2 regions of the Streptomyces griseiscabiei genome follow, and region 2 is predicted to be linked to the other one. Evidence: predicted binding sites of a transcription regulator. Region 2 holds the regulator's gene; the other holds the start of a gene.
The links. Region 2 encodes HrcA, which represses chaperone genes, less so after heat shock. Its sites were predicted from a motif close to TTNGCACTCNGNNNNNCNGAGTGCNAA; they were not measured.

Region 1 (5,917 bases), on a different contig from region 2:
CGTCGCGCCCTCACCGGCGAACGCGGCGAGGAACTCCCCGTCCAGACCGACCGAGCCGACCGTGATGGTGGGCTTGCCGGTGAGCTTCTTCGTCCAGCCCGCGAGGTTCAGCTCGGACCCCTCGAACTCCGCCTGCCAGTAGCGGCGCGTGGATGCGTGGAACGCGTCGACACCGGCCGCCACCAGCGGGTTCAGCAGCGCCTCCAGCTCCTCGGGCGTCTCGGCGAGGCGCGCGTCGTACGCCTCCTGCTTCCACTGCGAGTAGCGGAAGATCACGGGGAAGTCGGCCGACACCGAGTCCCGTACGGCCGCCACGACCTCCGCCGCGAACTTCGTACGGGCGACGAGGTCACCGCCGTAGGCGTCGGTGCGGCGGTTGGTGCCCGCCCAGAGGAACTGGTCGATGAGGTAGCCGTGGGCGCCGTGGATCTCGACGCCGTCCATGCCGATGCGCTCGGCCTCGGCGGCGGACTTGGCGAAGGCCTCGACGACCTCGTCGATGTCGGCCTGGGTCATGGCCCGGCCGCCGGCCGCCTCGGTGCCGTCGGGCCGCAGCCCGGACGGGCCGAGGACGGGGGCCTCGGGGAAGAGCTTGCCCTGCTGCCGGACGGTCCCGATGTGCCACAGCTGCGGGACGATCGTGCCGCCCCCGGCGTGCACGGCCTCCGCGACCTTCGCCCACCCGGCGAGCTGCTCCTCCCCGGCGAACCGGGGCACCCCGTCGAGGTCACCGGCCGTCTCGTGCCCGACGTACGTCCCCTCGGTCACGATCAGCCCGACGCCCGCGGCGGCCCGCCGCCCGTAGTACGAGGCCACGTCCGCGCCGGGCACGCCCCCGGGCGAGAACACACGCGTCATCGGCGCCATGGCGATCCGGTTCGGCACGGTCAGCCCGTTGATCGTCACGGGGCGGGCCAGAATCTCGGCGGCCCGGGAGGAGGCGGTGGAGGCGGTGGAGGCGGTGGTCACGTGGGGACTCCTTGAAGGGGGGAGACGGGAGCGGGGGATGCTTTCCATGCGCACGCATATAGCGTCCCTCCGCACAACCGCCCCTCGGGTCCCGGAAATTCCGCCCCGCACCCCCGCGCACTGTGACCCCGGACACGCCCGAGGGCGGCACCCCCTGCGTCCAGGGAGTGCCGCCCTCGGTACTGAAGGACGATGATCGACCGGGCCCTCACGGGCCGGGGGCGATCAGAAGTCCATGTCACCGCCCGGCATACCGCCACCGGCGGGCGCGGCGGACTTCTCCGGCTTGTCGGCGATGACGGCCTCGGTGGTGAGGAAGAGCGCGGCGATGGAGGCGGCGTTCTGCAGGGCGGAACGCGTGACCTTCGCCGGGTCGATGATGCCGGAGGCGATCATGTCGACGTACTCACCGGTCGCGGCGTTGAGGCCGTGGCCGACCGCGAGGTTGCGGACCTTCTCCACGACGACGCCGCCCTCAAGGCCGCCGTTGACGGCGATCTGCTTGAGCGGGGCCTCCAGCGCGAGCTTCACGGCGTTGGCGCCGGTCGCCTCGTCACCCTCCAGCTCCAGCTTCTCGAAGACCGAGGAGGCCTGCAGCAGGGCCACGCCACCACCGGCGACGATGCCCTCCTCGACGGCCGCCTTCGCGTTGCGAACGGCGTCCTCGATGCGGTGCTTGCGCTCCTTGAGCTCGACCTCGGTCGCGGCACCGGCCTTGATGACGGCCACGCCGCCCGCGAGCTTCGCCAGGCGCTCCTGGAGCTTCTCGCGGTCGTAGTCCGAGTCGCTGTTCTCGATCTCGGCACGGATCTGGTTGACCCGGCCCTGGACCTGGTCGGTGTCACCGGCGCCGTCGACGATCGTCGTCTCGTCCTTGGTGATGACGACCTTGCGAGCGCGGCCCAGGAGGTCCAGGGTCGCGTTCTCCAGCTTGAGGCCGACCTCCTCGGAGATGACCTCGCCGCCCGTGAGGATGGCGATGTCGCCGAGCATGGCCTTGCGGCGGTCACCGAAGCCCGGGGCCTTGACGGCGACGGACTTGAAGGTGCCACGGATCTTGTTGACGACCAGAGTCGACAGGGCCTCGCCCTCGACGTCCTCGGCGATGATCAGCAGCGGCTTGCCGCCCTGCATGACCTTCTCCAGGAGCGGGAGCAGGTCCTTGACGTTGGTGACCTTGGAGTTGGCGATGAGGATGTAGGGGTCCTCCAGCACCGCCTCCATGCGCTCCATGTCGGTCGCGAAGTACGCCGAGATGTAGCCCTTGTCGAAGCGCATGCCCTCGGTGAGCTCAAGCTCCAGACCGAAGGTCTGCGACTCCTCGACGGTGATGACGCCTTCCTTGCCGACCTTGTCCATCGCCTCGGCGATCAGCTCGCCGATCTGGGTGTCGGCGGCGGAGATGGAGGCCGTGGAGGCGATCTGCTCCTTGGTCTCGACCTCCTTGGCCTGGTCGAGCAGCGCACCGGAGACGGCCTCGACGGCCTTCTCGATGCCGCGCTTCAGGGCCATCGGGTTGGCGCCGGCGGCGACGTTGCGCAGGCCTTCCTTGACCAGGGCCTGGGCGAGAACGGTCGCCGTGGTCGTGCCGTCGCCCGCGACGTCGTCCGTCTTCTTGGCGACTTCCTTGACCAGCTCGGCGCCGATCTTCTCGTACGGGTCCTCGAGCTCGATCTCCTTGGCGATGGAGACACCATCGTTGGTGATCGTGGGGGCGCCCCACTTCTTCTCGAGGACGACGTTGCGGCCCTTGGGGCCGAGCGTCACCTTGACGGCGTCCGCGAGCTGGTTCATGCCGCGCTCGAGGCCGCGCCGCGCCTCCTCGTCGAACGCGATGATCTTGGCCATGTGAAGTGGTCCTCCCGGACTGGGGTGGATTGCTCCGGACCGCGCTGGCGCCCGCGACGGACGGCTCGCATGCCTCGTGGTTCCTTGCCCCACCCGGCCTGCGGGCCTCACCGACCCGATCCTCGTTGTCACTCTCACCTTCAGAGTGCTAACGCCAATGATTAGCACTCGGCATGGTCGAGTGCAAGCGGCTCTCGATGATCCGCAGGTGAACACGCCCCTGCCCACCCCTGCCCACCCCCCGCGCACCCGGCCGCCGCCCGCGCACACGAGAGGGCTCGCACCCCGAAACGGGATGCGAGCCCTCCGATGAAGAACGAAGAACGTCGCTGCGTTGAACCCGGCGCGTTACTTCAGCCGGCCGCGAGCCGGACCATGTCCGCCTGCGGCCCCTTCTGACCCTGCGAGATCTCGAACTCGACCCGCTGGCCCTCTTCCAGGGTGCGGTAACCGTCCATCTGGATCGCGCTGTAGTGGACGAATACATCCGCACCACCGTCGACCGCGATGAAGCCGTACCCCTTCTCCGCGTTGAACCACTTGACGGTGCCCTGAGCCATGCCTAACTCCCCTATTACTGGCCCTTGCACAGATCCACACTTCGCGGATCCGGGTCAGACCTCACCCCCCAACGGTTGGGGGTGTGCGCCGGAACGCGTCGACCGCGGCCGAATGTATCTGTCCAACTGCCCTCTGCAACAGGTCAATCGGACGAGAATTCTGGACACGACCGGTCGGGAATGTACGAACAATTCGTCCGAATTCAGGGCAAGTCGGGCCCCACAAAAGGGAAGAAATGCGCAAATGGCCTGCACACTTTGGCTACTTCATATAGGGCGTGCGGCGCGATCACATATGCGCCCGGCATGCAATCACTACGGTGATCCGACCGGGTTCCCCAACTCTACAGTGCTCAACCATAGAGAATTGCCCCCTCCGCTTCTCTCACGGAGGGGGCAATTCGATGAACACTCGGTAATCAATATTACCGACGGTTACTACCGGCCGGTACTGACCGGCGGTCAGCCACCGGCGACCGCGGGAATGATCGACACACCGGCACCGTCCGGCGTGGCCGTCTCCAGCCCCTGCTCGAATCGGACATCGTCGTCATTGACGTACACATTCACGAACCGCCGCAGTTTGCCCTGATCGTCCAGAACCCGGGCGGCGATCCCGTTGTGGTTCTTCTCCAGATCGGCGATGACCTCGGCGAGGGTGGCCCCCTCGGCACTCACCTCGGCCTGACCGCCGGTGTAGGTGCGAAGGATGGTGGGGATACGGACGGAAACGCTCACGATGGGACCTCCGGTCAGGATGTGCTTGTCAGGGGCGCGGGGAACTCTTACGCGAGCCCGGCCTCACGGAACGAATCCAGGCTGGGCCGAATGGTCGCGGTCAGCCCGGTACCGGCCACCGCGTCCAGCGTCTTCAGACCGTCGCCCGTGTTGAGCACCACGGTCGTCAGCGTGGGGTCGAGAAGCCCGTCCTCGATCAGCTTCTTCGTCACCCCCACGGTCACCCCACCCGCGGTCTCCGCGAAGATCCCCTCCGTCCGCGCCAGCAGCTTGATCGCCTCGACGACCTGCTCGTCCGTCACGTCCTCCACGGCACCGCCGGTCCGCCGCGCGATGTCCAGCACATACGGCCCGTCCGCCGGGTTGCCGATCGCGAGCGACTTGGCGATGGTGTTCGGCTTCTGCGGCCGTACGACGTCGTGGCCCGCCTTGAAGGCCACCGACACCGGCGAGCACCCCTCGGCCTGCGCACCGAAGATCTTGTACGGCTTGTCCTCGACGAGCCCGAGCCTGATCAGCTCCTGCAGCCCCTTGTCGATCTTCGTGAGCTGCGACCCGGAGGCGATGGGCACCACCAGCTGGTCGGGGAGCCGCCAGCCGAGCTGCTCGCAGATCTCGTACGCGAGGGTCTTGGAGCCCTCCGCGTAGTACGGCCGCAGGTTGACGTTGACGAAGCCCCAGCCCTCGCCGGCCGGGTCGCCGATCAGCTCGGAGCAGAAGCGGTTCACATCGTCGTAGTTGCCCTCGATGCCGACCAGCTCGCCGCCGTAGACCGCGGCCATGACGACCTTGCCCTGCTCCAGGTCGTGCGGGATGAACACACAGGACCGGAAACCGGCGCGGGCTGCGGCGGCGCCGACGGCACCGGCCAGGTTGCCCGTGGAGGAGCAGGAGAGGGTGGTGAAGCCGAAGGCGCGGGCCGCCTCCAGGGCCTGGGCGACGACACGGTCCTTGAAGGAGTGCGTCGGGTTGCCGGAGTCGTCCTTGACGAAGAGCTTGCCGGTGTCGACACCGAGCGCGGCGGCCAGGTTGTCGGCCTTCACGAGCTGGGTCCAGCCGGGGTTGATGTTCGGCTTGGTCGCCACGTCCGCCGGGACGGGCAGCAGGGGCGCGTACCGCCAGATGTTCGCCGGGCCGGACTCGATCGTCTTCCGCAGCGCTTCCGTCTCGTACGCGGAGTAGTCGTACGCGATCTCCAGCGGCCCGAAACACTCCTCGCAGGCGAAGACCGGGCCGAGGGGGACGCGGTGCCCGCACTCACGACAGCTCAGCGCGGCGGCGGGGCCGAGGTCTACCGTGGAACCGGTGGAGACGGGGGAACCGGTGGATTCGGTGGTGTTTGCGGCAGTCTGCGCAGCCATGGAGGGGAGGCCCTTTCTCCTCATCTTCCTCACGACGCACTTCGCCGTGAGACGGATTTGGCACCTTCCCGAGCCGGGAGCCTCACCACGACAACGTGGTCAGACCGGCTGGAGGGTTGCCGGGGCTTCATCGGGCCGTATCCCTCTGCCCCTCTGGATGAGCGGTATTTGGTTGTATACGCCGACGAACACCGACATGCGATGGTCACCAGCGTTGTCCAAGACTGTAACCGAAGGCCAGGACAGTTGAGAGAGCCGTCCGAACCGCGAGATGAACGCAGAGGAGCCGCGCACTGTGCTGAAGGAAGTCGAGCGCTGGCTGAGCACCCGCTCCTGGTCCATGTCCGACCGCCCGCTCCACCAGATCATGGCCGCGAAACGGGCCACGGGACAGACGGTCAGCGTCGTGCTGCCCGCGCTGAACGAGGAGGAGACGGTCGG
Region 2 (5,917 bases):
GGCGCGTACGGGCCGTGCTCGCGCAGGAACCGGTTGACCAGGCCACGGGCCGGGCGGCCGGAGAAGGCCCGGGTCAGCTCGGTGCGGACGAAGAGGGGGTCGGTCAGCGCCCGCTTGTGCACGGCGTGCGCGCCGGACTCGGCGGTGGCGAGGAACGCGGTGCCCAGCTGGGCCGCGCTCGCGCCCGCCGTGAGGAGGGCGGCGATCTGGCCGCCGCGCATGATGCCGCCGGCCGCGACCACCGGCAGGGCCACGGCCTCGCGGACCTGCGCGACGAGCGACAGCAGGCCGATCCCGGCGCGGTCCCGCTCGGGGTCGTCGCGGTGGGTGCCCTGGTGGCCGCCGGCCTCGACGCCCTGCACGATCACGGCGTGCGCCCCGGACCGCTCCACGGCCTGTGCCTCCTCCGCCGAGGTCGCGGTGACCAGGGTGAGGGTGCCCTTGCGGGCGAGGGAGTCGATGACCTCGGGGGTCGGGCAGCCGAAGTGGAACGACACCACGGGCACCGGGTTGTCGAGCAGCACGGCGAGCTTGGCCTCGTAGCCGTCGTCGCGTCCGCTGTCGGGATCGCCCAGCTCGGCGTCGTACCAGGTGGCCTCACCGGCGAGCTGCTCCGCGTAGACCTCGACGGCGGCGGGCTCGGCATGCTCCGGCTGCGGCATGAAGAGGTTCACGCCGAAGGGGCGTGCGGTGAGTGCCCGGAGCGCCTTGATCTCCTGGTACATCCCGTCGGCGGTCTTGTACCCGGCGGCGAGGAACCCCAGCCCGCCGGCCTCGGACACGGCGGCGGCCAGCTGCGGCACGGATACACCGCCCGCCATCGGGGCCTGCACGATCGGCAGCGGGACGAGATCGGTCAGTGCGGAGGACATGACGGCATGGTGCCACTGTCCTCCGGACATCGCCGAATCGGGTGCGGTCGTGCGTTCGGGTGCGGGTCCGGTGGGGCTTCTCGCGCAGTTCCCCGCGCCCCTGAAAGACCAGGCCCCCGCGGGCCTGAAAAGCCACCGGTCCTACGGGCCTGAAAGGCACGGGGCGCAGCCCCTGTTTTTCAGGGGCGCGGGGAACTGCGCGAGAAGCCCCACGCAGCCGCACCCGACGACGAAACCCACTCAGCGCCCGTTGAACGCGTCCTTCAGCCGGGAGAACAGCCCCTGCTGACCGGGCTGGAACTGCCCCGTGGGCCGTTCCTCACCCCGCAGCGCGGCGAGCTGCCGCAGCAACCCCTCCTGCTCGGGATCCAGCTTCGTCGGCGTCTGCACCTCGACGTGGACGATCAGATCCCCGCGCCCACCGCCGCGAAGATGCGTGACACCGCGCCCGTGCAGCGGAATCGACTGCCCGGACTGCGTCCCGGGCCGGATGTCGACCTCCTCCAGCCCGTCCAGCGTCTCCAGCGGCACCTTCGTACCGAGGGACGCCGCCGTCATCGGGATCGTCACCGTGCAGTGCAGATCGTCGCCGCGCCGCTGGAACGTCGAGTGCGGCAGCTCGTGGATCTCGACGTAGAGGTCACCGGCGGGACCGCCACCGGGCCCGACCTCGCCCTCGCCGGCGAGCTGGATCCGTGTGCCGTTGTCGACACCGGCCGGGATCTTGACCGTGAGCGTCCGCCGCGACCGCACCCGTCCGTCGCCCGCGCACTCGGGGCACGGGTTGGGGACGATCGTGCCGAAGCCCTGGCACTGCGGGCAGGGCCGGGAGGTCATGACCTGGCCGAGGAAGGACCGCGTGACCTGCGAGACCTCACCGCGACCGCGGCACATGTCACAGGTCTGGGCGGTGGTCCCCGGGGCCGCGCCCTCGCCGCTGCACGTCGTGCAGACGATGGCGGTGTCGACCTGGATGTCCTTCGTCGTGCCGAAGGCCGCCTCGTCGAGGTCGATCTCCAGCCGGATCATCGCGTCCTGCCCCCGGCGCGTACGCGAGCGCGGGCCGCGCTGGGACGCCGTACCGAAGAAGGCGTCCATGATGTCCGAGAAGTTGCCGAAGCCACCGGCGCCGAAGCCGCCCGCGCCCCCGCCGCCCGCCTGGGACAGCGGGTCGCCGCCGAGGTCGTAGACCTGCTTCTTCTGCGGGTCCGACAACACCTCGTAGGCGGCGTTGATCTCCTTGAACCGCTCCTGGGTCTTCGGATCGGGATTGACGTCCGGGTGCAGCTCGCGAGCGAGCCTCCTGAACGCCTTCTTGATCTCGTCCTGGGACGCGTCGCGGCGCACGCCGAGCACGGCGTAGTAGTCCGTGGCCACTTAAGACTCCGCCAGGATCTGTCCGACGTACCGTGCCACCGCTCGTACCGCTCCCATCGTTCCCGGATAGTCCATGCGCGTAGGTCCGACCACGCCCAGCTTCGCTACTGCCTCGCCGCCCGAACCGTAGCCGACGGAGACGACGGACGTGGAGTTGAGTCCCTCATACGCGTTCTCATGACCGATGCGTACGGTCATGCCCGAATCCCCCGCCTCGCCAAGCAACTTGAGGAGGACGACCTGTTCCTCCAAGGCTTCCAGAACGGGCCGGATCGTGAGGGGGAAGTCATGACCGAAGCGGGTGAGATTGGCGGTTCCGCCGATCATCAGCCGCTCCTCGCTCTCCTCCACGAGTGCTTCGAGGAGGGTGGAGAGCACCGTCGCGACCGTCCCCCGGTCCTCGACGTCGAACGCCTCCGGCAGGTCCTCGACCAGCCGGGGCACGTCGGTGAACCGGCGGCCCGCGACCTTGCTGTTCAGCCGGGCGCGCAGATCCGCGAGTGACGTTTCTCCGAACGGCGCCGGGCAGTCCACCAGCCGCTGTTCCACCCGTCCCGTGTCCGTGATCAGCACGAGCATCAGGCGGGCGGGGGCCAGCGCCAGCAGCTCCACATGCCGCACCGTCGACCGTGTGAGCGACGGGTACTGCACGACGGCCACCTGCCGGGTGAGCTGCGCGAGCAGCCGCACGGTCCGCGCCACGACGTCATCGAGGTCGACCGCGCCGTCCAGGAAGTTCTGGATGGCGCGCCGCTCGGGCGGGGTCATCGGCTTGACGCCCGCCAGCTTGTCGACGAAGAGCCGGTACCCCTTGTCGGTGGGGATGCGGCCCGCGCTGGTGTGGGGCTGGGCGATGAAGCCCTCGTCCTCCAGCGCCGCCATGTCGTTGCGGACGGTCGCCGGGGAGACGCCGAGGTTGTGCCGCTCGGTGAGCGCCTTGGAACCGACCGGCTCCTCGGTGCCCACATAGTCCTGGACGATGGCGCGCAGCACCTGCAGCCTGCGTTCACTGAGCACTCGCGCACACCTCCAGCTCGTCTCTCTCGTGCGGCCCTGTTGGCACTCACCCCGGGCGAGTGCCAACACTCCCCGCCCAGTGTACGGCGGTGGGGTACGCCCCCGGCAAGGCCGGGCTCCGGGCGGGGCCACTTTCCTACTGGGGAGTACACGACAACGCGGTCCCACGAGCTACAGCTAGCGTCGGCGCATGACGGTGTCTTGGGAAGAGTGCGGGTGGCAGGGATTGACGCCGCGGGTCGGGCGGTGCCGCCTCCCCGGCTGGGACTGCACGGTCGGGCTGGTGGCCGGGGGCGGTGCGGCCCTCATGATCGACTCCGGGTCGAGTCTGCGGGAGGGCGCGCGGTTGCGCGGCGAGGCGTGCCGGCTGCTCGGCGGCGCCCGTGTGACACATCTCGCGCTCACCCACCCCCATTTCGACCATGTCTTCGGCGCGGCGGCGTTCTCCGGGGTGGAGGTCTTCGGCGCGGTGGGCGTCGACGGCGTCCTGGCCCGTGACCGCGACGCCCTCCACACGGACGCCGTGCGCCACGGCCTCCCCCCGGCCGACGCCACCGAGGCGGCCGATCTTCTCGTCCTCCCCCGCCACTCTGTCTCCGGCGAGTGGACGCTCGACCTGGGCGGCGGCGTCCGGGTGCTGCTGGCGAACGTGGGCCCCGGCCACACCGGTCACGACCTGGCGGTCCTGGTGTCGGAGGGCGCCCGGGAGGTGGTGTTCTGCGGTGACCTGGTCGAGGAGTCCGGCGAACCGCAGGCGGGTCCGGACGCGATCCCGTCCCGCTGGCCGGCCGCCCTGGACCGGCTCCTGGCCCTCGGCGGCGAGGACGCGCTGTACGTCCCCGGGCACGGGGCGGTGGTGGACGCGGCGTTCGTCCGGGCCCAACGTGACGCGCTGGCCCGCCGCTTCGGCGTGTCGGACTGAGTGCGGCGGCATCCGGGCGCGGCTTCTCCTATCGTCACTCGAATGCGCCAGTACTCACCCGACCTGACCCCTCCCTGGAAGAAGTCCCAGCCGGCCCCCGAGGTCCCGGCCGACCCCGGTCTGGTCGTCGAGGAGCCCGCCACCGGGTTCTGCGGCGCGGTCATCCGCTGCGAGGCGGGCACGGTGACGCTGGAGGACCGCTTCGGCAAGCACCGGGTGTTCCCGCTGGAGCCCCGGGGCTTCCTGCTGGAGGGCCGTGTGGTGACCCTGGTCCGCCCCTCGTCGGCGGGCCCCGCCGGCCCCTCCCGCACGGCCTCGGGCTCGGTGGCCGTCCCGGGCGCCCGCGCCCGTGTGGCCCGCGCCGGGCGCATCTACGTCGAGGGCCGCCACGACGCCGAGCTCGTCGAGAAGGTCTGGGGCGACGATCTGCGCGTCGAGGGCGTGGTCGTGGAGTACCTGGAGGGCGTGGACGACCTCCCCGCGATCGTCGAGGACTTCGCCCCCGGCCCGGACGCGCGTCTCGGCGTCCTGGTCGACCACCTGGTCCCCGGAAGCAAGGAGTCCCGTATCGCCGCGTCGGTCACGAGCGACCACGCGCTCGTCGTCGGCCACCCGTACATCGACATCTGGGAGGCCGTGAAGCCGTCCTCGGTGGGCATCACGGCGTGGCCGCGCGTACCGCGCGGGCAGGACTGGAAGACAGGGGTGTGCCGGGCGCTGGGCTGGCCCTCGGACAACACCGGGGCGGTGTGGCAGGCGATCCTGGCGCGGGTGGGTTCCTACAAGGACCTGGAGCCGGAACTGCTGGGCCGGGTGGAGGAGTTGATCGACTTCGTCACGGGTAGCGATGAGGCCTGACGTCGGGCAACGTGGCGAAGTCACTCGTGTCCAGTTCGACTCCCAGAATCTCCAAGGCCACCAGGTCACCGAACTTGGTGATCTGTTGCGTCAGGTAGTTCGCTTCCTCTCCCACCCCCTCGGGCCGAGTCAGCAGGACACATTGCCCCATGATCGGGTCAAGGATGAGATACGCGGGCACGTTGCCCGCCGCGTAGATCGACCTCTTGACCTCGTAGTCCTGATGAACACTGGACTTAGAGACGACCTCCACAACCATGGTGACGAGCTGCGACGGCAGCAGCCGACCCGAAGAAGGCAAAAGGTCCCGCGCGACGACCACCAGATCCGGCACAGGCTCACTGGGCTCGGTCACAACGTCGATGTCCTGTGTCTGAAGACGAGACCAGTGCGATCGCGGAATCTGGTCCTGTACATCGGCAACAATCATGTTGTGCACGATGTCAGGGCTGGCCATCATCACGATTACCCCCCGGAGAAGCTCCACCTTGACACCCTCGGGGGGTTCAAGCTCCTCGAAGTACCTGGTCATGTCGCGTTCGTCCACAGCGGTCATCTCCATGGCCTCCATATCCGCCGCGTGCCGTCGGCGGCAGCCTACGAACCAGGTTAGGTACCGAACCCCCGTTCCGCACCGATTCACCCGCCCGAGTGATCAGTCCACCAGGTCCCGCACCACCGCGTCCGCCAGCAACCGCCCGCGCAGGGTGAGAACCGCGCGCCCCTCGTCGTACGGGCCCGGGTCGAGCAGCCCGTCGGACAGGGCACGCTCGGCCGCCGCGAGGCCCTCCTCGCGCAGCAGCGACAACGGGCACCCCTCCCGCAGCCGCAGCTCCAGCAGGATGCGCTCGACGCGCCGGTCCTCGTCCGC

Region 1: groL (chaperonin GroEL) is a predicted target of HrcA. The motif match lies at 2,979-3,005, and genes of this name have one in related genera.

What each region holds. Positions count from the first base shown of each region.
Region 1 covers NZ_JAGJBZ010000004.1:420,477-426,393, reverse strand. The annotation lists gene J8M51_RS41350 (NADH:flavin oxidoreductase) at 1-969, opposite strand, end outside; gene groL (chaperonin GroEL) at 1,195-2,817, opposite strand; gene J8M51_RS41340 (cold-shock protein) at 3,171-3,377, opposite strand; gene J8M51_RS41335 (MoaD/ThiS family protein) at 3,840-4,115, opposite strand; gene thrC (threonine synthase) at 4,163-5,476, opposite strand; SAM riboswitch class I at 5,494-5,640, opposite strand; gene J8M51_RS41325 (glucosyl-3-phosphoglycerate synthase) at 5,772-5,917, shown strand, end outside.
Region 2 covers NZ_JAGJBZ010000001.1:765,381-771,297, forward strand. The annotation lists gene J8M51_RS03320 (nitronate monooxygenase) at 1-872, opposite strand, end outside; gene dnaJ (molecular chaperone DnaJ) at 1,113-2,249, opposite strand; gene hrcA (heat-inducible transcriptional repressor HrcA) at 2,250-3,266, opposite strand; gene J8M51_RS03335 (MBL fold metallo-hydrolase) at 3,457-4,188, shown strand; gene J8M51_RS03340 (DUF3097 domain-containing protein) at 4,231-5,046, shown strand; gene J8M51_RS03345 (Uma2 family endonuclease) at 5,024-5,602, opposite strand; gene hemW (radical SAM family heme chaperone HemW) at 5,702-5,917, opposite strand, start outside.